Regions from separate parts of the Lysinibacillus sp. NPDC056232 genome, predicted to be linked through region 4. Evidence: riboswitches for the same ligand, from Rfam matches in the RefSeq annotation. Region 4 holds a riboswitch; each other region holds the start of a gene.

Region 1 (7,626 bases), on a different contig from region 4:
CACATATGTGTATGGATTTGTGTTTCATTTTTCACACTAGATGTGGCAAGTTTAAAGGCATTTACTGCCCAATCTAAGTATGCCCCCCAGTCTTCTTTTCGGAGCGGTAAACCTTCTCGCAGGGCTGGCTCATCCACTTGAACAATGGAAATACCTGCGTTTTCCAGTGCTTCAACCTCTTTGCGAAGTGCTAGTGCAATTTGATAAGCAACATCTTTTCGTGAAAGATCGTCTCGCACAAATGACCAATTTAAAATGGTCACAGGGCCTGTCAGCATTCCCTTCACAAAACGCTTTGTTAAACTTTGAGCATAAGCCGACTCTTTCACTGTTATTGGTGCTGCCCAAGCGACATCTCCATAAATAATAGGAGGCTTCACGCAACGTGAACCATAGGATACAACCCACGCTTTTTCCGTAAATGCAAAACCGGTAAGTTTTTCACCGAAATACTCTACCATGTCAGTGCGTTCAAATTCACCATGGACAAGTACATCAATATCTAGTTCTTCTTGAATGTCAATCCAGCGTTTTGTTTCTAGTTCAATAAATGCTTCGTATGCTTCGTTCGATAATTGTTTTTTTCTCCATGCATTTCGATTCCTTTTGACCTCATCAGATTGAGGGAAACTTCCTATTGTTGTCGTTGGGAATAGCGGTAACCCTAAAGCTTGCTGTTGAATCTTTTGGCGGTGACTAAAATCACTATGTCGTTCAAAATCTTGAATTGTCACTGTTTGAACTGCCTGATGGATCACCTGGTTTTGACGAATCGGATGATTTTTTAGGGCTTCAATCGCCTTCATACTTTCTGATAAGTTATGAATCGTGCTACCATCTTTGTCTCGTCTAAATTTAGTTACCTCAACGATTTCTACGATTTTTTCATCAGCGAAGGAAAGTGCATTTTTTAGAACAGGATCGAGCTTATTTTCAAGAGAGGTCGTTATTGGTACGTGTTGTAGGTTGCTAGATGGTTGAATCCATAATGCTACAGCATTACTTAGTGTTTCAATTGCCTGAATCGTAGAGTTTACCTCTGCTAGGTTTGAACGCCAAATATCACGGCCATTAACAACACCAATCGCTAATACTTTATCTTTAGGAAAGCCAAATTGACGAAGCGATTCCATATTCCCTTTATAGCCATGGACGAAATCTAAACCAAAACCTTGAACAGGGAGTGCCATTATTGCTTCATAAGAGGTTAATGCTTCAAAGTATGTTTGAAGCATTATTTTCGCCTCTGGCACTGCTCCAGCTAGTTGTGCGTATATTTCTTGTACAAGCTTTATTTCTGTCTCATCTAATGTAGTTACAAGGGATGGCTCTTCTAGTTGAATCCAATTGGCACCTGCATTCACTAATTCTTTCAACACTTGGGCATAGAGTGGTAGTATGGCCAGTAAATATTCAACTTGTGTTACCTTGTTATAACCTTTCGTTAGTTTGCAAAATGTATAAGGACCAATTAATGTCGGCTTTGCGATAATGCCGTATGCTTCTTTAGCCTCTAAAAAATCTGCTAAAACTTTGTTTTCCGTTATTTGTAATGTTTGTTCTTCAAATTCTGGCACAATATAATGATAGTTTGTATTAAACCATTTTGTCATTTCACTGGCCACTGCTGTTTTGTTCCCACGTGCTATGCTGTAATAGGTATGTAAATCTACCTTTCCACCTTGCCAGTTAAAACGCTTAGGTACTAAACCAAACATCACGGCTGTATCTAACATTCTATCGTAATAAGTGAAGTCTCCAACTGTTACCATATCTATGCCCAGTTGAAGCTGTTTTTCTATCCTAGATAATCGGATATTCTTTATTTTTACTTGAAAATCTACTTCAGAAAGTTCATGTCGCCAAAATGCTTCTAATGCTTTTTTCCATTCACGATCTTCCCCAATGTATGGGTAGCCAATTAGTGTACTTGTATAAGTCATTTCAATCACCCTTTCAGAAATAATAAAAAGCCATTCTCCTTCTAGGAAAATGGCTGCATGTTAAATTTGTCAATGAAAAAACAATACGAAGAAGTGTATACTTCCGCATAGGTCATTCGTTGTCGCACAGTGCCTGAATGGTCACTTTTCACCACCTATTTCCACGTAGGTATTTGGTGTGTACTAGAAATTGGCAGGTCTCCTGGCTTTTCATCAACACGCCTCACTGCCTTCCCAGTTTCCCAGTGGCATTTGTGATTTGCTCCGAATTACAGTTGCGGGACAGCGTCGGATTTACACCGACTTCCCTTTTAAGCCAAACTATCATTTGGCACCAACTCTTACACAATATTCAATTATGCTCCTACTATAACATATATTTCAGAATAGTAGAAATTTTTTCTTAAAAATTTAAAGGATTGTACTAGTCATGTTTTAATCAAAAGTCCAATACATTCTCGATATTTACTTCGTACCTCTATATTTGAGCATAGATAGTATTCCAAGAATCGGTCCAATCGCTAATATGGTAAAGACCCATTCCCAACCAATGATTCTCTGAATAATAGGGATGAGATTGATAGAAATTATAGTAACTAGGAAACCAATACATATTTGAAAAGTAAGGGCTGTACGTACATACTCAACTTCAGCTATTTCTGAGACTGCTGCAGAAAACCTTGCATCATAGTATCCCCCTTTAAAATAAGATTGAATAATGTCATTATACAAAAAAAATAGAAAACGAATCCACCTCTTGTTCATATAAAGAGATTAAAAGCGCTGATGCAAACACTATAGTTCCAATCCAGTCGACTTTCGGCGCACCTTTTTGTATTCAATGAATAACTGCCTACCACAACTTTTTCAAAGTTACCCCTTTTATTAAATCTCCGGATATTTAATTTTATTTTTATTTTTTTAGTAGATAAATATCGCAAATCCTTTTAATAACAATTCATATTATAGATATTGAAAGGAGGGAAATTACTATGTCTGAATATTACGGCAGTGGTTCTGGTTCAGCATTTGCGTTAATCGTTGTTCTATTCATTCTATTAATTATTGTCGGCACTAGCTTTATAGGTTTTTATTAATACCAAATACCACCTTTCATGCTCATAACGTATAGGATCATACAAACTAATCCTATACACCTCCCATTGTTAAGGGTCACTTTCCTCCGATGACCCTTTTCATCATTTTCTTATTCTGCGTTATTCCAGACAGTAAGACAATGCATTTTATACTGTCGGTAAACGAGATGGCTGGCAACTAAAATGTTCGTCGATAGTACTTAGAACAATGAAGATTTCTTTAAAAACTAAAAACATGGAACACTGCCTAAAAAAAGATAGGCAATGTCCCATGTTTTTCTATGCATGAAAGGAACATGCATGCTCATCTCATCATCGTCTGCACTTTAGCGATTGAATTGAATCGATTAACTATCTGAAAGATTTACCTTTTGATCTAGTTCCAAAGGCAAAAAAGCATATTCTCCGCTTCTAATAACATCACATTTACGAACTGGAATAGGTTGTTTAAAGATGGGTCCATCTAATACTGTAGTATGGAATTCTCCACCTTCTCCGCATGGGTCAATCCCTCGGGCTTCAAGCTCTTGCACGTATTCGTGGGTTAACGTTCGCCCTAAATCGTCCTCCCGCATACCTAAAGATAAATTAACAGTAACAATGATTGTAACAAATCCTAGGTTTATGAATTCATCGACAACTTTACGATGATTCATTTCCCATAAAGGCATGCCTAGATTTAAACCAGCATTTTTCGTAACCTTGTCGTGCCAGCAGCCATGTTCAGGCATATCTAAGTCCCCTGTTACTAAAACTTCTGCACCTTGTTTTTTAGCTTTTTCTAAAAGACTCATAAATATTTTTTCATAATCTGTCCAGCTTGCTGCTGCAGTATAAACTGGTAAACCTATAGAATTAGCTTGAGCACGTATGAGTTCCGGTGGCATTCCGTGAGATCTGGAACGATTCCCTTCTTCCTCCATCATGACAATTAGTCCTATCGCCTCTCCAACCTGCATTGCTTTATATAAAGCTAAGACACTATCTTTTCCTCCGCTAAATGAAGCGATAAATGGATGCCCTTGAGCATTATTTTTCCAGTCCACTAATTCTGTCATTCCTATCTTTCCCCTTTTATTCTACTAACTTTTTTCAAGCTCTTTCTCAGGATAACATAAAAACTCATTTGCATTTATTTTTGCAAATGAGTTTTTGAGGTAGCTTTCTTTTAATAACTATTTGCCACAAGACATTGGTATATCGCCATCATCTCTCGTTTATTTAACTCACGAATTCGATTGAAAATGGGAATATCGGCCACAGCCTCCGTTCGCAAGCTTTCAGCCACAACATCACTTACGTTGCCAGTTAGCCATGTTTGCACATCTACGCCATCGACCATTTCCTTACGCCCTTCATCATTGATGCCACTTTCATAGCAACTTACACATGGTACTGATAATTTATAGACGCCATCATGGAGATTATCTTCTGAAATGACTTTCTTCCCATTACAGAATGGACATTTATGACTTGCTTTTATTTTATTAATTTGTGTAACAATTTTTTTGTAGCCAAATGCTTCATAAACGTACGTTAATTTTTTGTATTTTCCATTCGTGAAATACTGATCAATAATGGCTTCTCTCGTTTCGTCAATATGGGCGAAATCACAGATTGTAATTAGATTTTTGCTGCTTATGGCTTCGATATTATCTTTTATTTTGTCCCAGAATGGTAAAACATTTTGTAGGACGATTTCATATCCAGCAAAGCTTGCGAGTTCTAATTCCAGCATTTTCAACGACACTTGTGTTTCTCTAGGAAGTAAGGAGACATCTTCCGTAAGAGTCATATCGCCGCCTACAATAGCTTTTAATTTTTCAAGCTCTGGTAAGTTCCCTACCGTTTTTATGACCTGATCGATCGGTTGATGAATAATTTCGCGAATATCAGTGTCTCCAAACGTTAGTTTTTTCTTATGGTTTAGCACCGCTCCATGACATATTGGACAGGCAATCATTTCTTTTGATTCTTTCATTTGCTCTTTAATAATTGATTTCGAAATAACGATATAACGTCCAAGGATAAAATTAAAACCTTCCCATTTTTTTGAGGACTTACTTGCTTTATCATAAAATGATTTTTCCCAAAAACCATATAGGAATGTATGTCTTTCTTCCTCTGTCATGTCATTGTAGCTTTTACTAATATCTTGACCCAGTTCATTTTTAATCTCATCAAAAAGGAATTGCAATTTTGGATATTGATAATATTTTAAGACTTCCATCACATCTGGATGTAATAAGCCATCCCAGAATGGCACTGTTTTGTCTTGAATGACCAAATCAAATTCAAATTTTTCAATTTGCAGGCGGCCAGAACAGCTTGGGCAATGATTTTCTTGACTAAAGAAATCGAAGCTTCTTGTATCTTTATTCGTCGGATGTGCCGCCACCATATGGTTGATGAGGCCACCAATTTCGTATAAAAAACTATACTGACTATACAAATGTCTTTCTAAATCAATAGCGACAACAGGTGCAATTGTTGCGGATTCGTATTCACCATAAATTAAACGAGCCATGGATGATAAGCTTTTTAAAATACCACCTTTATAGATGTTTTCGGCATTTTTAAAATAGCTAATATGATTTCCCTCTAAGTAATGAATGCCATTTTTTGAAGCTAGTGTTGAAGATATATGCAATGAAACATCATTATTTGTACTGTTAAGCTGACTAAAATAATCATCATGGCCGACAATATCAAGGTGTCGAACTGGTTCCTGCTGTCTTTTCCCAAAATCAACGATAAAATCAGAGCTATTTATCATATAAGCATTATGTTCAATCATCATAATAGAGACGGATTCATCTTGCAGAATGTCCCTGACACTATCTATGAATTGGTTTAAAATATTTTGCGATAAACCTTTTGAAGGTTCATCAAAAATGAACAGTGTATGAGGGTTTCTAGAGTTCGAAAACAGCTCAGAAACTAAATGAACACATTGAAATTCACCTGTCGATAAGGTTTGTGTTTTTCTTTCCAACGTTAAATAACCGAGCCCAAGTTTGATTAGTAAACTTAAGCGTTTATGAGCGATGTCTTCATTTGGAAGCTCCTCAATAATGTCTTCAATGGAACGTTGGAAAATATCGTCGATTTCGTCGCTGTATTTCGTCATTTTCTTTTTAATATCAAGAAACGTTGCAACCGTTGATCGGCTAGTAATCGATTGGTTGCGGTCTTGTCCTACCATAACTAGTTTATCTTTTGGATAGCGTTTTTGAAAATCCTTAGAGATACACTCATTGACAAGGGTTGATTTCCCACAACCAGACTCACCTGTAACGGTTACGAGTCTATTTTTAGGAATCTGAATGTCAGCCATTTCAATATTACGACAGTAAAGATCATGAAATTGATAATAGTCTGTAGGCATTGCCTGATTTCGTTCCCAATAGACTGGTTCTGGACGTGGTGATACTTCGACAATTTTACCGCCGTATTTCCCACTGCCAGGTCCAAAAAACAGCTGCTCATCTGCTGTATCTAACACTGTATCAGAATGATCAATAAGCCAAATTTGGTTTTTATAGCCCAATTGTTTAATCTGCTCTAAAATTTTCAACAGCGTTTGGTGATCAAGACCAACAGAAATTTCATCTATAATAATCACCGTATTTTCACTAGCGGCCATAAATTCTGCCAAGTACAGTCGTGTTAATTCCCCACCAGACAAAGTCCCCATAATTCGATTTAACGTTAAGTAACCAATATTCATTTGGATAATATTTGTAAGAATACGTTGTCTTTCTTCGCTAATATTTAATTCCTCTGAAAGGGAGTAAATCGCTTCCATACTTAAATTGTTAATATCGGAAATGCTATGTGGTTGATTCCATAATTCAAGCTTATATTGTTCAACTTCTGGATTATAGCGCTTACCCTCACACTTTTTACATTCGACATTTTTAGTCGTACCACGCCCTTTACAAGCAGGACACCAGCCTAATGCATTATTAAAGGAAAAAACTTCAGGCGAAAGATCAAACTTATTTGCCAGCTTTTCACGAATCTCTTTAAAAACACCTGTATGAGTACCAACCGTTGAACGTGGATTGGCAGAAATGGATGATTTCCCGAGAAAAAGGACTAAAGGCATTTCTTCCATCTTGATGGCACTGAAATTCGTTTCCATAATATCGGGGAATAAATACTGATATTCAGCCTTTGGCAATAAAGAAACGAGCCGCTTCTTGGATTCTTCACCAATTGTTTGACAAAAGGTTGTTTTACCAGATCCGGACAATCCAGCAATTCCTATAGATTGATCTTCCGGTAAGCCGACATCTAAACGGTTGATATTGTTAGCAATTAATTGATTTATTTTCATCGGATATTCTCTCCATTCCATCTAGTATTGTCATGTTAGCACAACTACAACTGGATTTGTTGTGTTTATGACATGCCAATCAATTATGCCTCGGCATAATTGCGTCCGGAATCGGCTTTGTGCAAGCACAAAGTACTCCTTTCCGATTCCGTGACATTCGCCGGAGGCTTTAACTTCTTTCAGCCTTTGCTGAAAGAAGTTAAAAAAATGACGCTTTTCGTGTTCCGAAAAGCGTCCAACGATT
Region 2 (7,626 bases), on a different contig from region 4:
ACTGCCCCACCCAATAAATTCCCAAGTGTCATACCAAGCATCGTCGTCAGTGGAATAGCAGCATTTTTGAAGACATGTCGACTGAGAATAACAGATTGTTTTAACCCCCGTAAATGTGCATACTGAACATAATATTTTTGTAATTCTTCTATGACACTTGTACGAATTGCTTGAACAAACAACCCAATAGTTGGTAATGCCAAAGATACGGCTGGTAAAATTATATGTAACATCGTCCCTTTACCATTTGTCGGGAAAATGCCAAGCTTCAAACTAAATAAGTACAGAAGAAAAAAACCTACCCAAAAAGTTGGGATGGATACACTGATAATAGATAATAAGCTTACAATCTTATCAAATACGGAATTTTTATAAAGAGCACTTATAATACCAAGAGGAATACTAAAGCAAAGAATACACACAAATGCAGCTAGGGCTAATTCAAAAGTTGCCGGTAGTTTTTCTACTATTTCTTGAGCAACGGGTAATTTACTCACAAACGATGTACCAAAATCGAAGTGTAACACGCCTTTTAGCCATATAAAATATTGAATAGACAAAGGTTGATCAGTGCCTAATTCCGATCGTAGCGCCTGTATTGCTTCTGCTGTCGGGGCGACTCCTGACAGTCTAAGTATGACCTCCGCTGGCTCTACTGGAACAAAACGAATAAATAAAAAGGTCATGATTGAAACCCCTAGTAAAACAAATGGTAATGTAATTACTCGTTTTAGACAAAAAAGCCAAGTTGATTCGTACATTTTTTCATCACTTCCCAAGTCTTCATAGTGCAAAAAGAGAGGAGTCATAATAGACCCACTCTCTTTTCATTCTCTTACTTTACATCCATTTGAGCATAAGGAATATCATATTCAGATGCACGGGGGTTAAAATCTTTCAAATATTTATGGTAAATAACATTATTCGTTTCATATGAAATTGGATAAAATAATGCTTGGTCATGGAACATTGTTAAAATATCTTTATACAATTGCACACGTTCCGCTTCATCTGTCCCAATTAATAATTGATGTATTTTGTCATCAATTTGTGTTGCATTTTCTAGGCCTAATTTCGCTTCATAAACACCATTTGCATTCGGTGTTGCTGATTCGTTTGCGAAGCTGTGTGGGTCTGTTGGTGGACCGTTTGTGCGCCAGAAATTAATATCTACTTGATTATCCATTAATTTTTGGAGCCCTACCATTACATCAGCGCCTTCAAGTTTTAATTGAACGCCTATTTTAGCTAATTCCCCTTGCATTAATTCTGCCATAGGTTTTTGGATAGCATCTGTGGCAATATAGATTAAATCTAATGTAAGAGGTTGCCCATTTTTAGAACGGATTTTATCACCATTTTTTAATGTCCAACCTGCTTCATCTAATAACTGCTCGGCTTTTTCTGGATTAAATAGGATTGGTTTTAACTCAATATTGGCATATGGAATAGCATCCCAAAACAGTGTATTGGCAACCTTTTCTGTACCATGGGTAATACTTTCAACCATTTGTTCTTTATTAACAGCGTATTGAATAGCCTGACGTACTTTTAATTCTGCTAAAGGACCAGATTGTGTATTAAAAAGTAATGCACGTGTAGATAAAGGTTCAGATACAGCCGTTTTGTATTGATTGCTGTCTTTTAAGAAAGTGTAGTTATCTAAGCTAATAATGCCACGACCATAAATTAAGTCTAATTCTTCATTTTCAAATGCCAGTGAAATAGATTCTGAATCTGGTATAATTTTCACTTTTACTTTGTCTACTAGTGGCTTTTCACCCCAATAATGTTCGTTGCGGCTAAAAAGTGCATATTGATCTTTTTTATATTCGGTTAATACCCATGGACCTGTTCCAACCGGAGCTTTAATACCTTTATTTGTTGCATCTCCCTCATGGAATCCGTTATCCCCTAAGAAGCGAAATGGTCGCACAAAAGCCAGTTCATTTAATACAGGGTAATAGGGTGCATCTAATTGAAGACGAATTGTATAGTCATCTTCTTTCACAACATCTACAATATGATTCACCATTCCCATCCAAGAGTGTGTATCACGATCTGCTAAAACTGCATTAAAATTACGAATAACATTATCTGCATTAAAGACTGTCCCATCAGAGTATTTTACATCTTGTCTAAGATGAAATATGTAAGCTGTTTTATCGTCAGAAATTTCCCAGCTCTCCGCTAATTTCGGCGATATTGTCCCGTCATCGTTATATTCTACTAATGATTCATATACCATTGCTTGCGCAGTCATTTGGTTTGGTAAATAGGTATGCGGATTTAAAGGCCCTATATCTAGCGGCCAGCCAATTGTTATCATTTTTCCTTCATTATTATTTTTGCTAGAAGTTTTACTTCCATTACCTTCACTCGAGCTTGAACAGCCTGCTAAAATCGATAACATCAGTATTAGAATGAACGGTAATAATTTTTTAAAAAATATCATTATGATTGCTCCTGTCTATTCTTGGGTGTTAGAAAATTAAAATATATATGTTTCTCCACTATACTTCTAACTTGAAACACAAAGTAATCGTCATTACTTTGCTCTCGCTTTATTTACACCTCACTTTGATGTAAATTACATAGATTAGAAAAAGACATAAAAAAATCCTTATTCCACGTGAATAAGGATAGAAAAACTCATTATTAAAAGCCTTCCATCCATCTCCCTATCTTTCGTAGATCTACAATGAATCATACTACAAGCAGGCATTCTGGCTTATGAATCTCCATTTTGCTTCACCTTCCCGAGTACTTACTCAGTGGTATTTGAAACAAAACTCCTCATTTACAGCTGCGGGACAGCATGGGATTTACACCCATTTTCCTTTAAATTAAGTGAAAAAGTTTTTTCACTCAAACTTGTAATGTTACATATTAAATTTTGTATTAAACATAACACGCTTCAAAGATACACGTCAATTTTATTTTCTGAATATAATAAAGTTTTGCGATTTTTAAACAAAGATATGTATGTATATTCCACAAAAAAAGCCATCACACACTAGTGAGATGGCTTTACTTCTATTGTTGATGTTTTTTTAACATTGAATCTGTGAAAGGCTGAGATTGTCCCTTTGGAATACTTATTGTTTGCCACTCAGAACCCTTTACTTGCTTAGCAATGTAAACGATTTGACCGACATGTTGTGAATAATGGGACATTTGTCTTTCAATCGCATCTATCACGGAATGTCGTTCTCCCCTTATCGTTACAAACCCTTGTAAATCAGCTTCCGTTAATTTTTGTAAAGCATCTAAAAATACTTGCCAGCCCTTTTCCCATACTGTCATTACCTCTTCTTTTGTCTGAAGGCTATCCATAAATTCATCATCACGATTTCTCGTTGATTTCTCACCATCTGTCGTAAGAAAGTCAGTCCATCTCGATATCATATTTCCACTAACGTGTTTTACAATCACTGCGATACTATTTGAATCTTCATTATACGCCCAGTGCAATTGGGCCTCTTCCAGTTGGTCGAGTGTTTTATCGCCTAGCTCTTTGACACTTCTAAATCTTTTCTGGACAACATTTAAATACGTTTGCGCTACTGTCATTGTTGAACCCCCCATCCCTTTTCTACTATTTTAATATAGACTGAATGAGATGTGTCATTTTGGTAACTAGTTGTTGCCAAAAATAAAGTATTACTTACTCACGAGGGATTTTTTATCACCACTGATCGCTCCCCCCTCACCAATCGAGCTTTAGCAGGCAGTTATTTTCCACATTACTTCTTTGCATTCTCTGAATTTATGTGTGGGATAAATTCCCTTGCAAGAGCAACCATTTTTTCTTGTGCTTCCTGTTGATCACCATTTAATTGATAGCCTATTTGATATGCATAGCCATTATAATACGTATAAAACTCATTGGCTTTTGTACTCATTTGATAAATACGCTTGTCTGCCTCATCATAATTATAGTATACATACGCGAAACCTTTATCTGGTGTCATCGCATGATAATACAAAGGATTCATAAAGTTCAAACCTACATTCCTGATTTCCCCTGAAAACTCCTGACTATCTTCCGTAACTTTATAGTTTACTGGATTATGATTTACATTTGTTACTGTCAAAATAATATATTGACGATCCACTCCAGTGAGAGACTTTTCTTTATAACTAAATTGAAATTGCTTTTGCAGGCTACCATCTTGCATCTCTGATGTTACCGCATAGACCTCTTGTATATTTGATTTAAACGGAAGATCTTCAGGGTCTATTAAATGGACAGCATTCCCCATAGTAGCTGCCACTGCTTGCATAGCCTCGAAGCCTTGAAGCGGTGCATAAAATTTGATATTTTCGCGGTGAATAAATTGATCTGCTATTTGAAAATACTGACTGAACGTTGTCTCTGTTCCTTCAACTTCTGTTTTAAATAAATCAGTGAATGATTGTTTTTCTTCTTCATGAAGTATTTCTGTCGTTAAATGATCCATCGGTTTCGAAGCTTGCCATGCAATAAATAGTAAGATAGAGCATGTCATCATGACCGCCAGTGCACGATGCGGCCAAAGTTTTTTTGATGGATACGGCTCTTGCTGAACCTGTTGTCGAACCTTTTGAATGATTGCTTCTTTATGTGCTGAGACATCCTTCAATACGTGCATTGTATGCTTATCCATGGAAAAGTACCTCCCATTCAATATGCTGTAAGTCTACTTTTAATAATTCCTTCCCTTTCTTTAAACGAGATTTAACGGTACCCTCAGGAATTGCCAGTAGTTCTGCTATCTCCTTGATCGTCATCTCCTCCAAATAAAAATAGACAATTGCTTCACGTTGCTTTATTGGTAACCGTAAAATGGCTTCATCTAAAAGAGCTTGTTCATCTTGACGAATGAGTGTATCTTGTAAAACAGTTTTTTGTTTGGCAAAAAAATTATGCTGAAATGTAATTTTTCGATAAGCCCAGCTTTTTAAGTAATCCTTACATTTATTAATGGTCATGCGTGCTAAATAAGCCTTCATTTCTCCTCTTTCTTCATAATGCTTTTGGTGATGATAAAATTTAATAAATACATCTTGAACAATATCCTCAGCTATTCGTAGATCTTTCGTATAGTAGTAAGCGATTCGAAATAAATGATCTGTATGTAGTTCCATTAGTTGCTCTAAATATTCTGTATCAGACAAAATCTTTCCCTCCTTCTACACTATAAACGAGGCTACAGTTATAAAAGATTAAATTTCAACAAAAAAAAACCGTCTCTTTATTAATCAAGACGGTTTCCTTCTATCCATTATAAATTTTCATCAATATATGTTTCTATATCTGATGCAATTGTGTCAATTGGGACATCCTCTGCATTCTCTGCATATCCTGAATACATTTTTACAATTACACCATCTTTATCGACTAAGAAAAATTGATTCCCATGAACGACTTGGTCGCTGTTAGGATCATTTCTGACGATTATTTTTGTTGATTTTACAGCGAACTGCTCGATATATTTTTGTGAATAACCAGTAAGTAGATTCCATTTTGATTGATCTGGAACATTATATTTTTTCAAATAATCAGCTAATACTTGTGGTTTATCTACGTCAGGATCAACTGAAAACGCAACAATATTATAATCTTCCACACCTTTTTTCTTCAGCTTCTCTTGAACTTGCGTCATATTATAAGACATTGGTGGACAAATTGATGTACAATTCGTGAAAATATACATACCAATCCATGGTTTTCCTTTTAAACTCTCTAAAGAAACTGTTTCTCCGCGTTGATTGACATGTTCAAAATCTGGTAATTCCATGTTATAATCTGCTTTAAACTTTGAATTTCCACACGCACTAAGCACAGCTGCTAATGCAAAAAGTAGAACAAGTCCAATTATTTTATTTCTCATCTTTAACACGCTCCCTACTTACACTATCCCCATCCTATCGTACGATGTAAATATTGACAAGGACACTCAAGTGACAGCTTTCGTACATCTTTGTGAAATCGATTTCACTTTAAGGAAACAAGCGCATCATGAATTGCATCTAATTTCACTTCTACCCGGTGCAGTAAATAAAACGACACTAAGATAGGAAAACCGATATCCGATATCATGTTTAACCACTGTTCCATGTTGGTCCCTCCTTCACTACAAGATACATAAGACTGACATTGCTGAAAATGGTCCTTGCAGTACATTCTGCAAAGACCATTTTTTTGGTTATTCGAACTCTAAATCAAATTCTGTTACTTGTCGATCAACGATGCGAGCCCCACTCATCGCAACGAGAGTGCCAGCTTGTCCATCAAAAACGTTTTTAGCGATGATTGTTTGCATTACCTTTTGAATTTCTTCCGCTGTTACCTTTGGCTTCGGTGCATCAATCGCAAATGTTGCCGTTTTCCCTGCCGCTGTTTCAAATTGCAGCTCTAAAACTTGTGTCATAGCTTTCCCTCCTTAGGATAAATCTGTTGTTTCTTGTTTTACAATGCTGTCTAGTGCGTGTGAAGATAGACTTGCAATGGCATATGCTACTTCTACTAAATCCTCTGCCGTATGCGAGCTGTTTAAATTGCGGTACGTTTTTGTTGTGAACATGGGCTCGTTTTGAGCATTGTGTCCAGCGACATACTTTAAGCGCAGTGTAGCACCTAAGAAATTGACTTTTGCCATGGAGGTCACCTCCTTTCTTACACAATATATACTGACTTATTGCTAAAAAAGGGACATTTAGGATGAATTTTTTTATGTAAGCTTTTATAATAGAGTGAGAGAAGGCAAAGAGGTGAACGATTTGTTAAGTGGTTGGTTTTTATGGTTTATCCTATTTTGGGTAGTTGTACTTATTTCATTTATGGCGATAGGCGGATTTTTCATGTTCCGCAAATTTTTAAAGGCATTACCGAAGCAGGACGGTAAATCCGATTTGGATTGGCAAGAGTATTATTTAGATAAAACCATTCATTTATGGGGACAACCTGAGAAAGAGCTTTTATATGAACTTGTAAGCCCTGTACCTGAGCTATTTAGACAAGTAGCAAAGGAAAAAATAGCAGGAAAAATTGGCGAGCTTGCTTTAGAAGAAAAAGCACCTTCTATTAACCACGATTTGATTATTCGTGGCTACATTCAAGCAACGCCAAAGCGTGACCATAAATTTTTACGTAAAAAATTAGATGAAATGAAAATTGACATCGCCCCATATGAACATCTATTTGATTAAAGAAACGCTGCACACTGATTTGTGCAGCGTTTTTACTTCCCATAGATAGCTTCATTATTCTAATACTTAATTTACTCTTCTGATAGTCTAGATTATGACTTGTAAGAACAGCACTATCCCACTACCTACAAACGTCGTAGATTCTTTATTTGACCGCTCTGGTTTAACAACAAAGCAGGAGCATGAAGGCATAGGTACAACGATCATTAAAGATATAGTCCAAAAATATAATGGTTTCTTAGACTTCACTTATAAAGATGAGGAATTTATAAAATTTCCTGCAGTTCATAAAAAGCCGGTTCAACGCTTTACTTGACTGCTCAATTGTTCGCTATGGCGAGGGAAATGTGAATTTAAAAATGTACACGCACAAAGAATCCCATACTATAAAAGTACAGGATTCTTTTATTATTCTTCTAAATGAACTTCACC
Region 3 (7,626 bases), on a different contig from region 4:
AGGTATTTCAAATGTGGGTGCATGGGTTTACCTAATCGCACTAAATTTAATTATTTTGAATGAAACAGGTTCCCCATTTGCAATTGCTTTATTATATATACTTGGTCCAATTGCAACTATATGTTCTAATGCTTGGTCAGGTAGTTTAATTGATCGGGTAAATACACGGCGACTTATGATGGGATTAGACATTTTCCGAGCAATATGTATTGCGTTAATTCCATTTTTACCCTCACTTATTTATGTTTATGTACTAGCGTTTATCATTAATATGGGAAGCGCTATTTTTCAACCTACATCTATGGTTTATATGACTAAACTTATACCAGAAAAAGATCGGCAACGTTTTAATGCACTACGTAGTTTTATCAACTCTTGTGGTTCACTAATAGGTCCTGCTATTGCTGGGATTTTATTTTGGATGGGTACTCCTTATACTGCCATTCATGTAAATGCAGTGGCTTTATTTTTTTCAGCACTTATTATAATGCTGCTACCTAATGTTGATTCAAGACTCAAAGAGACAGAGGGGCAAAGATTTACATGGGATTTGATAAAAAATGATTTTCGGATTGTTTTTAATTTCAGTAAGGACAATATCTATGTCACAAAAATATATTTATTATTTAGTTGCACTACTATATTCATGACTGCAATAGATTCTCTCGAGGCAGCCTTTGCTAAAGGCGTACTTTCAATATCAGACACCAATTATGGATTTTTATTAAGTGTCTTTGGAGCTGGAATAATTATAGGATCCATTATTAATTCAGTATTTTCAAAACAACTTGCCGTTAATCTTTTAATAGGTATTGGTACCATTTTTACCGCAATAGGATATTTAGTACTTTATAGTTCGAGTGGCTTTTTTAGTGCAGTGCCTGGTGTATTTTTAATTGGGTTTGCTGTAACGTTTGCAAATACAGGGTACTTGACTTTCTACCAAAATCATGTTCCTGTGGGGATGATGGGAAGATTCGGAAGCATCTTTAGTGTCATTGAAGCAGGTTTCATTGTTGCTTTAACGGTTTTAATAGGTTTAGCAGCTGAATTAACTTCGATCCGTCCTGTGGGGTTAATAGGTTCATTTGCCTTCTTCTTATTAGGGTTATTGGCATTAAAAACTGTATCAGGTGCTAAACGGCAGGAATATTTTTATAAAGGTGCTTCTTCTTTAAACAGATAATTATAAAAAGGTTTGAATCACACTTTACTATGTTGTGTACTTTATTGTGAGTGGAGTTTTCTGTCAGTTTTGAAAAGGGAAGAAGTGCTGAATTAAGGTATTAGGAAAATTATTAAAATCGTATAAAGGGGGTCGAATAAATGAAATACATTGAATCCGAAAAGGTCACTGAAGAAGAAAAAGAACATATTTTTCAAGAGTTATTAAAATACAATCTTGATAACATTGAAGATAAGGTAGTAAAAGATATTGGTCTTTTTATAGAAGATGAAGAAGGAAATAGAGTTGCGGGGTTGATTGGTGATACACATGGAAATTGGTTTTAAAAATAGTGAAGATGTGACACTCAGCAAAGTAACACGAACAAAGAAGAAATTTGAAGCAGTGGGGAAATGCCCATTATGTGGTCATAGCGTGATTGAAGGACAAAAAGGCTTCGGCTGCAGTAACTGGAAAAAGGGCTGTAAATTTGTCATCTGGAAAAACGATAAATTTTTAGCCACGATGAAGAAGAAGCCTACCAAAACAATGGTGAAGAAATTGCTAGCCGATGGAACGGTATTGGTAAAAGGCTTAACAAGTAAAAAAGGTTCTAAATTCGATGCTCAATTAAAATATGAAAAAAATACAGACAACGAATATTTTAGTTGAAAGATGGAATTTGAAAAATAAGGATATAAATTAAGCATTTATGAATCTTTCTGAATTAATTTTCACTACCCTTTTAAAAAGAAAATCCTTTGTATTTTTATAATTTCCATTTATAAAAATAGATAACCAAAAAAACGGAATGAAAGATTTGTTAGTAGATTATGTAGAGTGTTACCCTCACTGATATTGAATATCGAGAAGAAAGAGATTACTAATAGCGTACTATGAGGAATTTGTATAGTAAGGTAAGATAAATTATTATCTAAATTTATTTTATTTTTCTAATAGTAATTAATGTTTAATGGTTCTATTTTCTAGCTATTAATATCTCGTTTATTACTATTTTTGCTTTAATGTAATATATAATATAATTGCTATCTGGAAAATATTCTGATATTGTTCCTCTTATAACTTAATAATTTTTGTTGGTGCGAATGACATTGTTCGTTTGCTTAAAAGGGAAATCGGTGCAAATCCGATGCTGTCCCGCAACTGTAATGGAGAGTCTATACAATATGTCACTGTAGCGAGCTATGGGAAGGCGTATAGATGATGAACCTAAGCCAGGAGACCTGCCAATAAAAGCAACAAACTTACATAGAACCACGAGGATGGTTGTAGTGACTGGGAAGAGACGCCCTTTATTTAACTATGACATCCTCTTGTAGACAAGGGGATTTTTTTTATGCCCTTTGCTTTAAGAGAGGAGAGCGTTTTGAAGAATCCAACAACTAGAAAAATCAACCTACTCTTATTAGTGTTGACTGGTGTCGTTCTAATATCCCTGACGTTAGCGATAATGGTAGGCTCAGTGTCTATTACACCTAGTATTGTATGGCGTATTATTTTGTCGCATATCCCGTTCAATCCACTTGGCATTACAGAAGATTGGAGTCGTTCGCAGGAAATCATCATCTGGCAAATTCGTACTCCCCGCGTAGTACTTGCCATAATAGTCGGAGCGGGTCTTGCAATTTCGGGAGCTGCTATACAAGCTTTAGTTCGCAACTCAATCGCAGACCCATATATTTTAGGTGTATCTTCCGGTGCATCTGTCGGGGCGACGTCTGTTATTTTACTTGGCGCTTTTTCATTTTTAGGTATGTATGCGCTATCACTTGCGGCTTTTATAGGTGCGACGATTGCAGTACTAATCGTGTTTTTCTTAGCACGAGTTGAGGGGCGAATTTCAGTTATTCGACTATTATTAGCCGGAATTGCCGTGTCACTAGTTTTGTCAGCAATGACGAATTTTATGCTGATGATGGCGAAAGAAGAGGGCGGCATAAAAGCAGTGATGTATTGGATGATGGGAAGTCTGGCTGGAGCGAAATGGGTAAATTTAATGATTCCGTTCGTTGTTTTGACGGTCGTCTACGTAATTTTACGTCTTCATGCACGTCATTTGAATTTACTTTTACTAGGCGAAGAATCTGCTGTTACGCTGGGGGTTAATTTAGAGAAATTTCGATTGCTACTAATTCTATTAATTTCCCTATTAACAGGTGTCCTAGTTGCTGTAAGTGGTGCAATTGGCTTTATAGGCCTGATTATTCCACATATCGTACGCATGATTGTCGGCTCAAATTATAAGTTTGTACTGCCAGTCAGTGCATTAATTGGTGCGATATTTTTAATATGGGCTGATGCAGCTGCGCGCATTGTGATTGCACCTGAGGAAATGCCGATTGGAATTATTACTGCTTTATGCGGATGCCCATTTTTCATATGGATGTTGCGTAAGCAAATGTATTCTTTCGGGGAGGAAAATTAGATGGTATACGTAGCAAAAAACCTTACTTTTGCCGTGCAGCAGGTGAAAATATTAAACAATGTTTCTGTACATATTCAAGAACGCGAGTTTGTGGGCATAATTGGTCCTAATGGCAGTGGGAAATCGACCCTATTAAAAAATATGTACCGTATGCTACAACCTCAAGAGGGAGAAGTATTTTTATTTAATGAAAATATTTACAAGCAATCTTCAAAGGAGATAGCAAAGCAACTAGCCGTCGTAGGGCAGGAAACACCAGTGCTTTTTGAGTTCACTGTTAAGGACCTTGTTGCAATGGGACGTACACCGCATAAAAGGCTTATGGAAGTGGATACAAAAGAAGATCTAGCTATTGTCGAGGAATCGATGCAGCAAGCAGGCGTACTGCATTTAAGTGAACGTACTTTTAGTTCATTATCTGGTGGTGAGAAAAAACGAGTCGTTGTTGCAAGGGCTTTGGCGCAACAGGCTAAGGTCATGGCATTAGATGAGCCAACGAATCATTTAGATATTCAGCATCAACTCCAGCTCATGGATTTAATACAGAGCTTGCCGATTACGGTCATTGTAGCCTTGCATGATTTAAATATTGCAGCAACTTATTGCGATAAAATTTATGTTTTAAAGGACGGAGAAATTGCGGCGTATGGAACTCCGTTTGATGTATTAACACCCTCATTGCTACAAAAGGTGTTTGGTGTACATGCGGAAGTTAATGTACATCCTGTCACGAAAAAGCCGCATATTTATTATATATCTGAGCAATTTTTATAGTTAGTTTAAGAGTCTTAGATTTCTTTCAATATATTTTTTAGAAAAAAGGAGAAGTAGACATGAAGACATTAAAAAGCGTATGGCTTGTTCTTGCAATCGCAATGCTAAGTATTTTAGCGGCTTGTGGTAACGAGGAAAAACAGGATTCAGCATCGCAAAGTGAACAAGTAGAACCAGCAAAAGCAGGAGCAACGGAAGTAACGATTGACAATAACAATACGACACAAGTCTATTCGCAGGCACCTAAAAAAGCAATTAGCTTAAATCAGCATGTGACAGAGATTATGCTAGCGTTAGGCTTAGAGGATTCAATGGTCGGAACAGCATATTTAGATGATGCAATTTATCCACCGTTACAGGCAGCTTATGATAAAGTTCCGGTACTAGCTGAGCAATACCCAACAAAGGAACAAGTGATTGATGCAGGAGCAGATTTTTTATATGCAGGCTGGAAAAGCGGGTTTAGTGAGAAGGGTGTCGGAACACCAGAAGAACTAGAAGCACTTGGCATCCACACTTATTTACATACTTCTTCAAGCATTAAAAATCCTAAGTTAGAGGATATTTTCAGCGATATTCGTAACATTGCCAAGATATTCCATGTGGAAGAGCGTGGAGAAAAGTTAATTGAGCAAATGACAAAAGATGTAGAGGACATTCGTACGAAGCTTCCGCAAGAGGAGGGGAATTTACGTATTCTTGTATTTGATAGTGGTGAGAAAGAAGTTTTCACTGCTGCACAAAACTTCATGAATGAACTTGTGACAGTAGCAGGTGGAAAAAATATTTTTGGGGATGTTGAGTCTGGCTGGACAACCGTTTCAAAAGAAGATGTAGTTGAGCGCAGCCCTGAAGTTATCGTTGTAATTGACTATGGTTCAACTACTGCTGAAGAAAAAATTAATTTCTTAAAAAATGATCCGGCATTAAAAGAAACGGAAGCGGTATTAAACAAACGTTTCGTTATTTTACCACTATCAGCAGCGTCTGAAGGTGTTCGTGCGGCTGAAGCAATACAAATTTTGGCACAAGGATTTTATCCAGAAAGCTTTCAATAAAGAAGAGGAGCTAGCCATGTGCTAGCTTTTTTTATAGGAGGAGGGTAAAAATGACTATAAATGCTTTTAGCCATAATATTCCTGAAAAAACATTTGCTAAGTTAAACAGAGAAGGTGAATTTACGCGACTTGCTGTGAGTCCTGGCATTATCAACAAACATTATTCACCAGGACAATTTCAAACAATCGCAGAGGTAGTCGGAGTGAGTGGCGCTATTAAATATTCTGCATCCTACAGTATACTACTATCCATACCGACAATAGAATTAACGACTGCCAAAAAGAAGTTGGAAAAGGCGGGCTTATATATTGCAAAGCAAGGACAGATTGTAGCTATGAAGGCTTGTGATTTTTGTGATGGTGATAAAATGGAGGCAGCACAGATTACAGAGGAGCTGTATCAGCAGCTTGAAGGCTTAGAAGTACCAAGCAGGATTCGCATTAATATGAATGGCTGTGCATCAGCTTGCTATAATGCCGTTTATGATGATATTGGGCTTGTATATCAGAAAGAAAGCTTTGATGTGTATTTAGGGGCTGTTCCGATGGGGAAAAATGCACAGGCAGGGGAGCTATTTGTGAAGAAAGTTCCTGTACAGCATATCGAAAATCTTTTACAGGAAATAATTGGGGTCTACAAAGAACTTGCTCGCCAAAAAGAACCATTTTATAAGTTTTACAAGAGAACAAAAGCAGCAGACTACTGGCAAACAATAAAAAATTACCCAGATTATCAAATGTTATGAAAATAGTACCGTGGATTCTAGGAGGATATGATGAGCTACATACAAACAATTCGTAGCTGATTAGAAATGAAATGCTAATGACTGTAGCCTACCAAAATAATGGTGAATAAATTGCTAGCTGATGGAACGGTATTGGTAAAAGGCTTAACAAGTAAAAAAGGTTCTAAATTCGACGTTCATTTAAAATATGAGAAAAATCCAGATAACGAATACTTTAGCTGGAAGATGGGGTTTGCTGAAAATAAGGATTAAGGTATTAATTCTCTACTACCCTAAAATTCCAAAATGAAATAGGATAACGTGTTCACTATAGAACATGCTATCCTATTTTTATACAAAATAGATATAATGAATAGATATTCAAAAAAATGTATATTAGATATAATATCATTAGTTGTTTTTATTCGTCAGGGGATAAAGCCTGCAGGCGTAGTATAGTAGGTAGACTAAGTTACTATAAATCTTTAAAAGGAGATATCTGATGACTACTATTAGAGAAATTGGAAGCTTATGTGTTACTGATAGAGATGGCCACATTATTAATCATTCAGACTGGAATAAAATCAACCCAATTTTTCTTCCTGTGATATACGATGTGGTTAATACGTATTCCACTCATCTTCAAAATGACCTACATAGTGTATACATAAGAGGATCCATTCCAAAAGGGATAGGTATTGAAGGCGTAGCTGACTTAGACACAATAGCGGTTACAAAACAAAACCCTAATAAACAGCAGTTAAAGCGGATAAAAGAAGTGGAACAAGAATTAAATCAAAAACATACTTGTGTAAATTCTTATTGAGCCCTGGTGCGGATTTGGAACTCCTTTATATTCTTTCCTTTTCTAAATTAGATATGTAAAATTAAATGCCTAACTAAACTGCAAAAAAATCGTTTCTTCCAACGAATTTCAAGCTGTAATTTTTTTGTATTCTGGCTTAGAAAAGTGAAAATGAACATTGTTATTTTGTCATTTCTTAGCATACTTTATTTCAAAGTAACAAGAAACATCGGTTAATTAACTACGTTTATGATGAAAAGTAAAACCACTTATTTTCATAACTAAAAAGTGGTTTTGCTTTTTTGTTGAATTTTTTGCAGTCAATATGGCAAACTGAATACGGAGATAAATCTGAACATGATCCATCTTTCACCTAATGGCATAAGCGTCTTACGAATAAATTGTTAAGTACGCCATGCTACATATAGGGGACTCTATAAACTTGTTTTATATACTAAAGTTAGCAGGCTAACAGTTAGGGGGTAGAAAATTGAGCAAAAGGAGATCAGTTGGGTTAGAGTTGCGTACATTGTCACTCTTAATGAGAAGACAATTGGATCAAACCATATGTACTATGCAAACGGAAAGAGATAACCTTACTGCAATGCACGGTTGGACGATTAGTTATCTTTACAAAAATCAAGATACAGATG
Region 4 (7,626 bases):
TTTAAACTCACTATATAATTGACCCGCTAATGTTTTATTGTGTGCCATAATAAGTGTCGGTTTTTTTACTTGTTTAATGACATTAGAGATCGTAAACGTTTTTCCTGTTCCTGTTGCACCGAGTAATGTTTGATGACGTTTACCCGCACGTACACCCTCCACTAATTCCACAATTGCCTGTGGCTGATCTCCATTAGGCGTATATGGCGCTTGTAAATCAAATGTTTGCACGCATGTCCCCGTCCTTTCCTTCCAATTTGTACATATATTTTAGCATAGCATTATTAAAATTTCGAACATTTAACGAACGAATGTTTGTAAATATTTTTTCATTTTCTATATTTGTGATGAATCCTATAGAACGTATGTACCAAAATAGTTAATTGTAACCTATCTATAAATAGATTACCCTTTCCAAATGTTAACTAATCGGGATGAGATGATGTAAATTGAACTTAGCACAAATTTCACTGTTTGGTGATGAATTGCTCGTCAGGTTCAGGTCTATTAAAGGGTTATGCAGGCGGAGTCTAGGGAGATTGAATCTAAGGGGGAGAAATGTGCTCAGGTAGACCGAAGAATTGATCGGGTGGCTTGGAGATATGATCAGCTTGAATGAAAAACTGCTCGGGTTACCAGTAGAACTGATCAGCTTGGATCTCACCACCTATAGGGATGGGAGAATTTTTAACTGAATCGGAGTCACAGCAGAAAGTAACAGAGTAAGTACTATGATAAACATCGATAATTTTTTCTCATTTGAACAACCTCCATTCTCTAAAAAGGGACTAACCCAAATGCGTTGAGCGTTTGGGTTAGTAAAGAAATTACATGATGCCTGCGATATTTAACGTACGTTTTAAAATTTTCGCAGTTTGCCCACGAGTAATTGAAGAAGTAGGATCAAAGGAACCATCTTGCATACCTGACATAATATCAAGACTATTTAATAGCTTAATATAAGGGAGGTATTCAGAGCTAATATTGTTAGCGTCCTTAAAGTTAATCTCTCCACCAGCTTTCACATCCGCATTTAAATATTCTAAAGTGCGTGCCATCAATGCGGCCGCTTGCTGACGTGTAATTGGTACCTCTGGGTTAAATGTTGAAGCAGTTGAACCTTTTGTAATACCCGCCTCGTACAGAGCTTGAATTTCTGTCGCATACCATTTACCTTTTGTATCGTCAAATGGATTTTCACCTGTTGCTTGTAAACCAAGTGCGCGACTAACTAATTCTGCAAATTGCGCACGAGTAATTGATATATTCGCTTCGAATGTCTCTGATGTAGTTCCTTGAATAACGTGTCGACTCGCCAAAAATTCTATTTCTTCTTTGTATGCTAAATAATGTTCAGTGTCCTTATATGTTACTGTACTTTCTTTTAAAACGAAGGTACCACTTGTTTTTGTGAATAGGACAATTTCACCGTTCACAATTTTATGTGGAACAGGTTTGTATTCGCCACCAACAAGTTGTAAAACGACTGTATTTGATTTTAATTCGTTAGCTGGTAATGTCACTTTTAAATATTCTTTATCTATAGAAATTGACTTTGATTTACCATCAGCATTCTCAATTTCGAATGTGACAGTGAATTGTTTATTTTTAGCATCTTTCGTTACGGATGCCTTTAATTGTTCTTTTTCAGTAAGCTTAATGCCACTAAAAATTGAAGTAGGTACTTCTATTTTGAAGTTCTTTTCACTTTGAATAACAAAATTTTTAATGTTCTTTTCAAGATATTTTTGAATACTTTCTGATGTAATAATTGCTTTATTACTACCATTTTCAATAGTAAATACTTTCGCATCAATGTCTTCTTGAATTGCATGTTCATCTGCTAATAGTTGTTGTGCAGATACGATTACATTTGTATACACATCTTGTTCAGTTTGAGTTACCCAGTAATCAGCAGGGTCTATATCTTTTCCATCATCACTTACTTTTACGGGTGCTTTGTTTTGCTCTGCCTTCTCAATTGCCGTTTGTAATGATGATTTATCAATTACTACTTCTTCATCTGTATTACTCGTGATTTCTGGGAAGACGCTAGCTTCTTCACCATTAGATTTAATAGGGGAGCTAGATTCTAACTCACTAGTTTCAATTTGCTGCGTATCTGCTAGAGCAGCAGGCGACAATAGCGAAAATGATAAGATAAAGACAATCGCTATATTCAACCATTTCTTATAAACGTCCATTTCTCTCCTCCTGACCTTGTTATAGTGAATATATTTGCAATTAACTCGGAAAATAAAAAAGATGCTTGTCCAATAAAAGGGAGAGCATCTAAGGAAAACAGAAAAAGGCCAAAAAACACAATTTGCCTGTCCATCTATTTGCCGTAAGTTCTCCTAGCTTCCGAAGAGAGTTAATACGATGGAATAAAGGCAGGTCTCCTGACTCGTGTATCCTATTCAGAACCTTTCCATCTACTGGAGGCATTTTTCCTCGTTTGACAGTAGTAATTTCTGTAGTCATCTACACTTACAGTTGCGGAAACAGTTGCGGATTTGCACCGAATTCCCTATTAAGCTCCTAAAAGAGCACCTTTATTCTGCATTTTGCTATTCACATAATGCTAAATTTAGCATATTTTTCTTTTTTCAAAATAGTTCAACAAAAAAGAGAATATTTCTAGGTTTTACTTGTCAAAAAAGATATTAAACATAATATCTTCATTGAAGCTACTTATATTGTAATAAATTGGTATTGTCAGTGTATTAGTTGCAAGGCGGGAGTCGGCTCGAGGGAAAGCTTTTAAATCTAATAGGGATCCACATGATATTTACACTTTCAAAGTAAATATTTTGAAATACTAAAAAGTAGAGAAAGTGAGACAAACCTCACTTTCTCTACTTTTTTATTTTTGGGAGTTAATCGGTAGTGTAACCTCTAGCTCAGGAATATATTGAATCTTCGGGTCACCATTTTCATTCATTTGATATACCCACATTTCTTTTTCATCAAAGAGATGTATATACGGCTTAAGGGTTATTGTTTTGGGAATAGATTCAAATGGTTGGAATCTACGATCAGAAATATGAATGTTTCCATTTGTAGCATTCCAACCATCTCCGCCAATCAATTTAAGTTTATGGCCTTGATCATCAAAAATATCTACACCCATCGTTAGTAAAGGTAGTGTGAAAATTGAGTTGTCAGTCAAAACGACTCGTGTAGTTAATCCTGTCGTTATTGGTGTAAATTCGACTTTTTCAACACTAAAATGAATGTTTTTGTATTCTCGACTTACATTAGGTTGTAAAGTCAGATAGTTTTCGATTTTATTCACAGGAATATCAATTTTGAAAGGATCCTGTATACCAGCTATTGTAGCCGATACTGTTAAATCAAACTGCTCTGGGAAAGGACTTCCTCCCTGATTTCTCAGATCAGAAAGCTCAATAATAGCAGAATCATTATCTTTACCTGGTTTCATAACAATTCCAATAGATTTAACAGGAGCATCATTAATTAGCAATTCGATATTATTGATACGTTCCATTAACGTTTCCTTCTCATCTTCTTTATGAAGGCGTTCAATACCTATTGAAACACGTGCACCGTCATACACTACTTCTGATACATTTAATGTAAAATCATCATGAGTAACAATTGTATTCAGTTTAGTTGAGAGTCCCTTTTCATCAGCAATTTGCAGACCAAGATCACCAGCAAGTTTGAAAATAGATGAAAGTACAGGAACTTGTTTGATCGTCGCAGCCATCGTTGGTGAAATTAAGCTAGTGACAAATACAAGGCTAAAAATGATTGCTGCCGAGGCTACTATCATCATCACTCTTTGACGGATTTTCTTAGGGGTTCTAGAACTTTCTGACTGCTTTGTATAACGACTGCTTTCATATTTGTTCATTGTACGATTAACTAAATCAATTTCCATTGGGGTTTCTCGGATTAATCTTTCTAACTGATTTAACTCTTTATCCTCCTGTTTTGAACGAGTGCTCATAAATTTCCCCTCCTAACTTATTCTTCTTCATCAATTTTTTACGTAATCGTTCATATTTTTTTCGAACAGTCGTCGGTTTAAGTTCCATAATAGAAGCGATTTCGTCGAAGCTATATTCCTCTATCGATCGAAGTAGCAGAATCCTTCTTTCGTCCACATTTAACTGTTCTAACAACTCATGAATGATATCGTCATATTGAAATTCTTGTTCCTGCGTGTGATTGTGCGCATGATCTTTCTTAAAACCTGTCCAAAATTTATAGCCTTTATTTTTCTTTTTTATTAAATCAATACAGTGATGATGAGCAATTTTATAAAGCCATGCTGAGAAGGAAACAGTATAAGAAAAATTATTAATATTCTCTAAGCCCTTTATAAAAATATCTTGTGTAGCATCCTCAGCTTCTTCTTTGTTTCCTAAAAGATAATAGCAGTAAATATAGATTGGTTTTTGAAAACAACGAATTATTTCTGTATAGGCATGAATATCACCTGTTTGAACTTGTTCCACGATAGATTTTATATCTAAATTGGCATTTTCCTTGGATTTATTCGGTACAGTCAAATGTCTCCCCTCCTTTCTAACCTATATAACTGAAATTAATGGGGATTTGTGACACTATAAAAAAATTTTGGAGAAAAATTTTAAAAGAAGAGACACAACTTAGGACACTTTACTTCTATAACGGTGTATACATAAATCTTTTTTCTACAAAAGAGACCAGGTACTTGCTCTACATTCCTAACGAATTCGAGGGTTCCTATCACCAATCTCGCAAAAAAATAGCAAAAAAATCCCACCCTCCAATAACAGAGAGCGGGCTCGTCATATTATTCAGTTGTATCTTGGTGTAAAGTTACTAGTTCGTTTGCGTATAGATGAAATGCGTTTTCATCTTTGTCATCGAGTGCTCTATCTATCAGAACCATGAGCTGCTCTTCACGATGCTTACGCTGGATATGATTTAAAAATAAATCTAAATAAATCTCGTTTAATAATTTCTCTGCCTCATCAACTTTCTTTGTCTGACCAACGGCTTTTAGAAAATCTGTATACGAATAATATTTATCCAACGATCTCACCTCGATCCTTTTCTAAATTATAAGAAAATTGAAATTAAAATGCAATGTTTAAGAACTGAAAATCATTTCGATTTACTATTATTCTCGTGCTATTTTAAGCAATTTTTCTAAGCAATTGCTTGAAATAGCACGGACCTCCTTCGTTTATCTATATTTTCTGAATTTAATTTTGTGTTTTACACTTCAAGAATAAATAGAAAAGGAGGCTTACATAGATGTCAGCAAACTACGTCAATGGATATTTACTTTCTTTTAACACCTATTTACTTCAACCAGTTCAGTACGACTCTAAAATTTTCACTCGGGTAATTGATAAGCATAATGAACTGATCGTCACACGGAAGCCAATGCATATATTACGAAAATCTTGTATTTCACTAGGAACAACCTATGAAGCAGCAAAACATTCCGCCAAACGCTTCTTCGGCAATCAGCATAAGCTTCCAATCGTTGTTGCTTATGATTATGGTTATCCGTGTATTTTTCTACCAATCTATTCGCCAAACTCTATCCACAACATCTGGATTGGACTTCACGCCATTTCGAATATTGTACCTAGTAAAACGGGCTGTATCGTCACACTGAAAAACGATAAACAGATTGAATTACCCATTCAATATGCTTCGATGAGCAAGCAATTTGTCAATGCATCGATGTTATATAAACATTACATGAATGAGCGCAAGCAGATTAGTCAGGACACCCCGAATCACCCACCTTTTTAAAGCAATCAATTTCGCCTTGGCGTACGTCATTGCGTTCGGAGGCTTTAGACCAACAGATGTTTTTTGCGCGAAAGCGAAGCGGCAGCGGCAAATGTCTTTTGTGCAAAAACGTAGTGCTAACGCAGCTGCAGAGGTTGAATCTTCTACTAAGTGAAGAAAAAACCCCCTCAAAAGCACAATTTTACTGTGCCTCTGAGGGGACTTCATTACCCGATTTTTGAACGTAAGTATGCATTAATGAATGGATCTAAATCGCCATCCATCACCGCTCCTACATTACCTGTTTCTTCATTTGTACGATGATCCTTCACCATTGAATAAGGATGGAATACGTATGAACGAATTTGTGAACCCCAGCCGATTTCCTTCTGTTCACCACGGATTTCATCTAGCTGTTCTTGCTGTTTTTCAATCTCTAATTGATAAAGCTTCCCTTTTAACATCGTCATGGCTTTTTCACGGTTTTTAATTTGTGAACGTTCTGCCTGACATTGTACGACAGTACCAGTTGGAGTATGCGTAATACGAACAGCTGAATCTGTCGTATTAATATGCTGACCACCTGCTCCTGTTGCACGATACGTATCAATTTTTAAATCTTCTGTGCGAATATCAATTTCAATATTATCATCGAATTCAGGCATAACATCACAAGATACGAATGATGTATGACGACGACCCGAAGAGTCAAAAGGTGAAATACGTACTAATCGATGGACACCTTTTTCTGCTTGTAAATAGCCGTAAGCATTATGACCCTTAATAGACAATGTTACAGATTTAATACCTGCCTCGTCACCAGGAAGATAATCAACTGTTTCCACTTTAAAGCCACGTTTTTCCGCCCAGCGTGTGTACATACGAAGTAGCATTGATCCCCAATCCTGAGATTCCGTCCCACCTGCTCCTGGGTGCAACTCTAAAATCGCATTGTTTTGATCATACGGGCCACTTAATAGTAATTGCAGCTCAAAATCGCCCATTTTTTGCTGGAATTCTGCTAATTCATTGCCTAGCTCCTCTTGCAATTCTTCATCAGGCTCTTCTTGTAATAGCTCTAGCGTCATATCTAGGTTCTCGTGTGTTTCCACTAAATCTTTATATTCATTAACAATTGCCTTTAAGCCATTGCCCTCATTAATGATTACCTGCGCCCCTTGCTGGTCATCCCAGAAGCCTGGCTCAAGCATCATTTCATCTAATTCCTGCATACGTGCCTCTTTGTTTTCTAAGTCAAAGAGACCCCCTAAAGTCCGCCAATTTTTTGGCTGAAGTGTCTAACGCGTTACGTACATCTGCTAATTCAATCATTGTTAAATCCTCCGAACGTTTTTAATGGGGCACTTTTATAACAACCATTCTGTTTTTTAAAAGCATTAAGAAATGATTTTAAAATACTTCTACCACTTCTTTGAAACCCCGTATCTCTTTATTATAACGTTTTTACGAAGGAAAACATACTTTTTTACGACATCGTTTGTTTTGTTTCAATCATTTTGAATTTCTTCGTCAAAGATCACGTTGTTCGTCATTCGCTGGAATACTCTACCTTGATCATATTGAACTAGTAACTTCGTTCGTTTCTCCAGTTTATATTTTAGTAAATACGCTCTTTGAATTCTGTATTCAAATGATCTGAAACTTAGATCCACCTCAATTTCATAGCCGTTCATAAAAAATACTTTTGTATTCTTTTTATCCATAGCTTGATAGTCCTGGATATGATGGACAGCAAACCATTGACATTCAGGTCGTATATAAGACTTACTTGGAAACCATACAATATTACTTCGTTCATGAACAACTATTGGATTTTTATTCAGCTTTCCTAGTATCATTCTC

Evidence for each region. Region 4 has a riboswitch for cobalamin ahead of ACFCYJ_RS04630 (S-layer homology domain-containing protein). Riboswitches for the same ligand answer to the same signal wherever they lie in the genome.
Region 1: another riboswitch for cobalamin. It lies ahead of metE (5-methyltetrahydropteroyltriglutamate--homocysteine S-methyltransferase); the one in region 4 lies ahead of ACFCYJ_RS04630 (S-layer homology domain-containing protein).
Region 2: another riboswitch for cobalamin. It lies ahead of nikA (nickel ABC transporter substrate-binding protein); the one in region 4 lies ahead of ACFCYJ_RS04630 (S-layer homology domain-containing protein).
Region 3: another riboswitch for cobalamin. It lies ahead of ACFCYJ_RS18620 (FecCD family ABC transporter permease); the one in region 4 lies ahead of ACFCYJ_RS04630 (S-layer homology domain-containing protein).

What each region holds. Positions count from the first base shown of each region.
Region 1 covers NZ_JBHJTF010000002.1:44,580-52,205, reverse strand. The annotation lists gene metE (5-methyltetrahydropteroyltriglutamate--homocysteine S-methyltransferase) at 1-1,943, opposite strand, end outside; cobalamin riboswitch at 2,119-2,297, opposite strand; gene ACFCYJ_RS02300 (hypothetical protein) at 2,409-2,708, opposite strand; gene ACFCYJ_RS02295 (YjcZ family sporulation protein) at 2,936-3,040, shown strand; gene ACFCYJ_RS02290 (Dph6-related ATP pyrophosphatase) at 3,388-4,098, opposite strand; gene ACFCYJ_RS02285 (ATP-binding cassette domain-containing protein) at 4,209-7,382, opposite strand.
Region 2 covers NZ_JBHJTF010000005.1:111,343-118,968, reverse strand. The annotation lists gene nikB (nickel ABC transporter permease) at 1-761, opposite strand, end outside; gene nikA (nickel ABC transporter substrate-binding protein) at 836-2,455, opposite strand; cobalamin riboswitch at 2,700-2,893, opposite strand; gene ACFCYJ_RS06005 (DUF1572 family protein) at 3,037-3,573, opposite strand; gene ACFCYJ_RS06000 (hypothetical protein) at 3,747-4,649, opposite strand; gene ACFCYJ_RS05995 (RNA polymerase sigma factor) at 4,642-5,160, opposite strand; gene ACFCYJ_RS05990 (SCO family protein) at 5,268-5,876, opposite strand; gene ACFCYJ_RS05985 (YvrJ family protein) at 5,981-6,103, opposite strand; gene ACFCYJ_RS05980 (DUF2922 domain-containing protein) at 6,192-6,416, opposite strand; gene ACFCYJ_RS05975 (DUF1659 domain-containing protein) at 6,429-6,644, opposite strand; gene ACFCYJ_RS05970 (DUF2621 domain-containing protein) at 6,766-7,194, shown strand; gene ACFCYJ_RS05965 (GHKL domain-containing protein) at 7,289-7,510, shown strand; gene ACFCYJ_RS05960 (M56 family metallopeptidase) at 7,603-7,626, opposite strand, start outside.
Region 3 covers NZ_JBHJTF010000027.1:56,399-64,024, forward strand. The annotation lists gene ACFCYJ_RS18605 (MFS transporter) at 1-1,186, shown strand, start outside; gene ACFCYJ_RS18610 (hypothetical protein) at 1,327-1,512, shown strand; partial or broken gene ACFCYJ_RS18615 (topoisomerase C-terminal repeat-containing protein) at 1,511-1,837, shown strand; cobalamin riboswitch at 2,247-2,431, shown strand; gene ACFCYJ_RS18620 (FecCD family ABC transporter permease) at 2,553-3,611, shown strand; gene ACFCYJ_RS18625 (ABC transporter ATP-binding protein) at 3,612-4,385, shown strand; gene ACFCYJ_RS18630 (ABC transporter substrate-binding protein) at 4,445-5,443, shown strand; gene ACFCYJ_RS18635 (precorrin-3B methylase) at 5,494-6,189, shown strand; gene ACFCYJ_RS18640 (hypothetical protein) at 6,289-6,441, shown strand; gene ACFCYJ_RS18645 (hypothetical protein) at 6,671-6,994, shown strand; gene ACFCYJ_RS18650 (MarR family winged helix-turn-helix transcriptional regulator) at 7,464-7,626, shown strand, end outside.
Region 4 covers NZ_JBHJTF010000004.1:17,153-24,778, reverse strand. The annotation lists gene uvrB (excinuclease ABC subunit UvrB) at 1-231, opposite strand, end outside; gene ACFCYJ_RS04630 (S-layer homology domain-containing protein) at 828-2,204, opposite strand; cobalamin riboswitch at 2,376-2,572, opposite strand; gene ACFCYJ_RS04625 (DUF4179 domain-containing protein) at 2,867-3,976, opposite strand; gene ACFCYJ_RS04620 (RNA polymerase sigma factor) at 3,948-4,541, opposite strand; gene ACFCYJ_RS04615 (IDEAL domain-containing protein) at 4,808-5,050, opposite strand; gene ACFCYJ_RS04610 (competence protein ComK) at 5,275-5,784, shown strand; gene ACFCYJ_RS04605 (hypothetical protein) at 5,801-5,938, shown strand; one part of gene prfB (peptide chain release factor 2) at 5,991-7,019, opposite strand; one part of gene prfB (peptide chain release factor 2) at 7,021-7,095, opposite strand; gene ACFCYJ_RS04595 (competence protein ComK) at 7,272-7,626, opposite strand, start outside.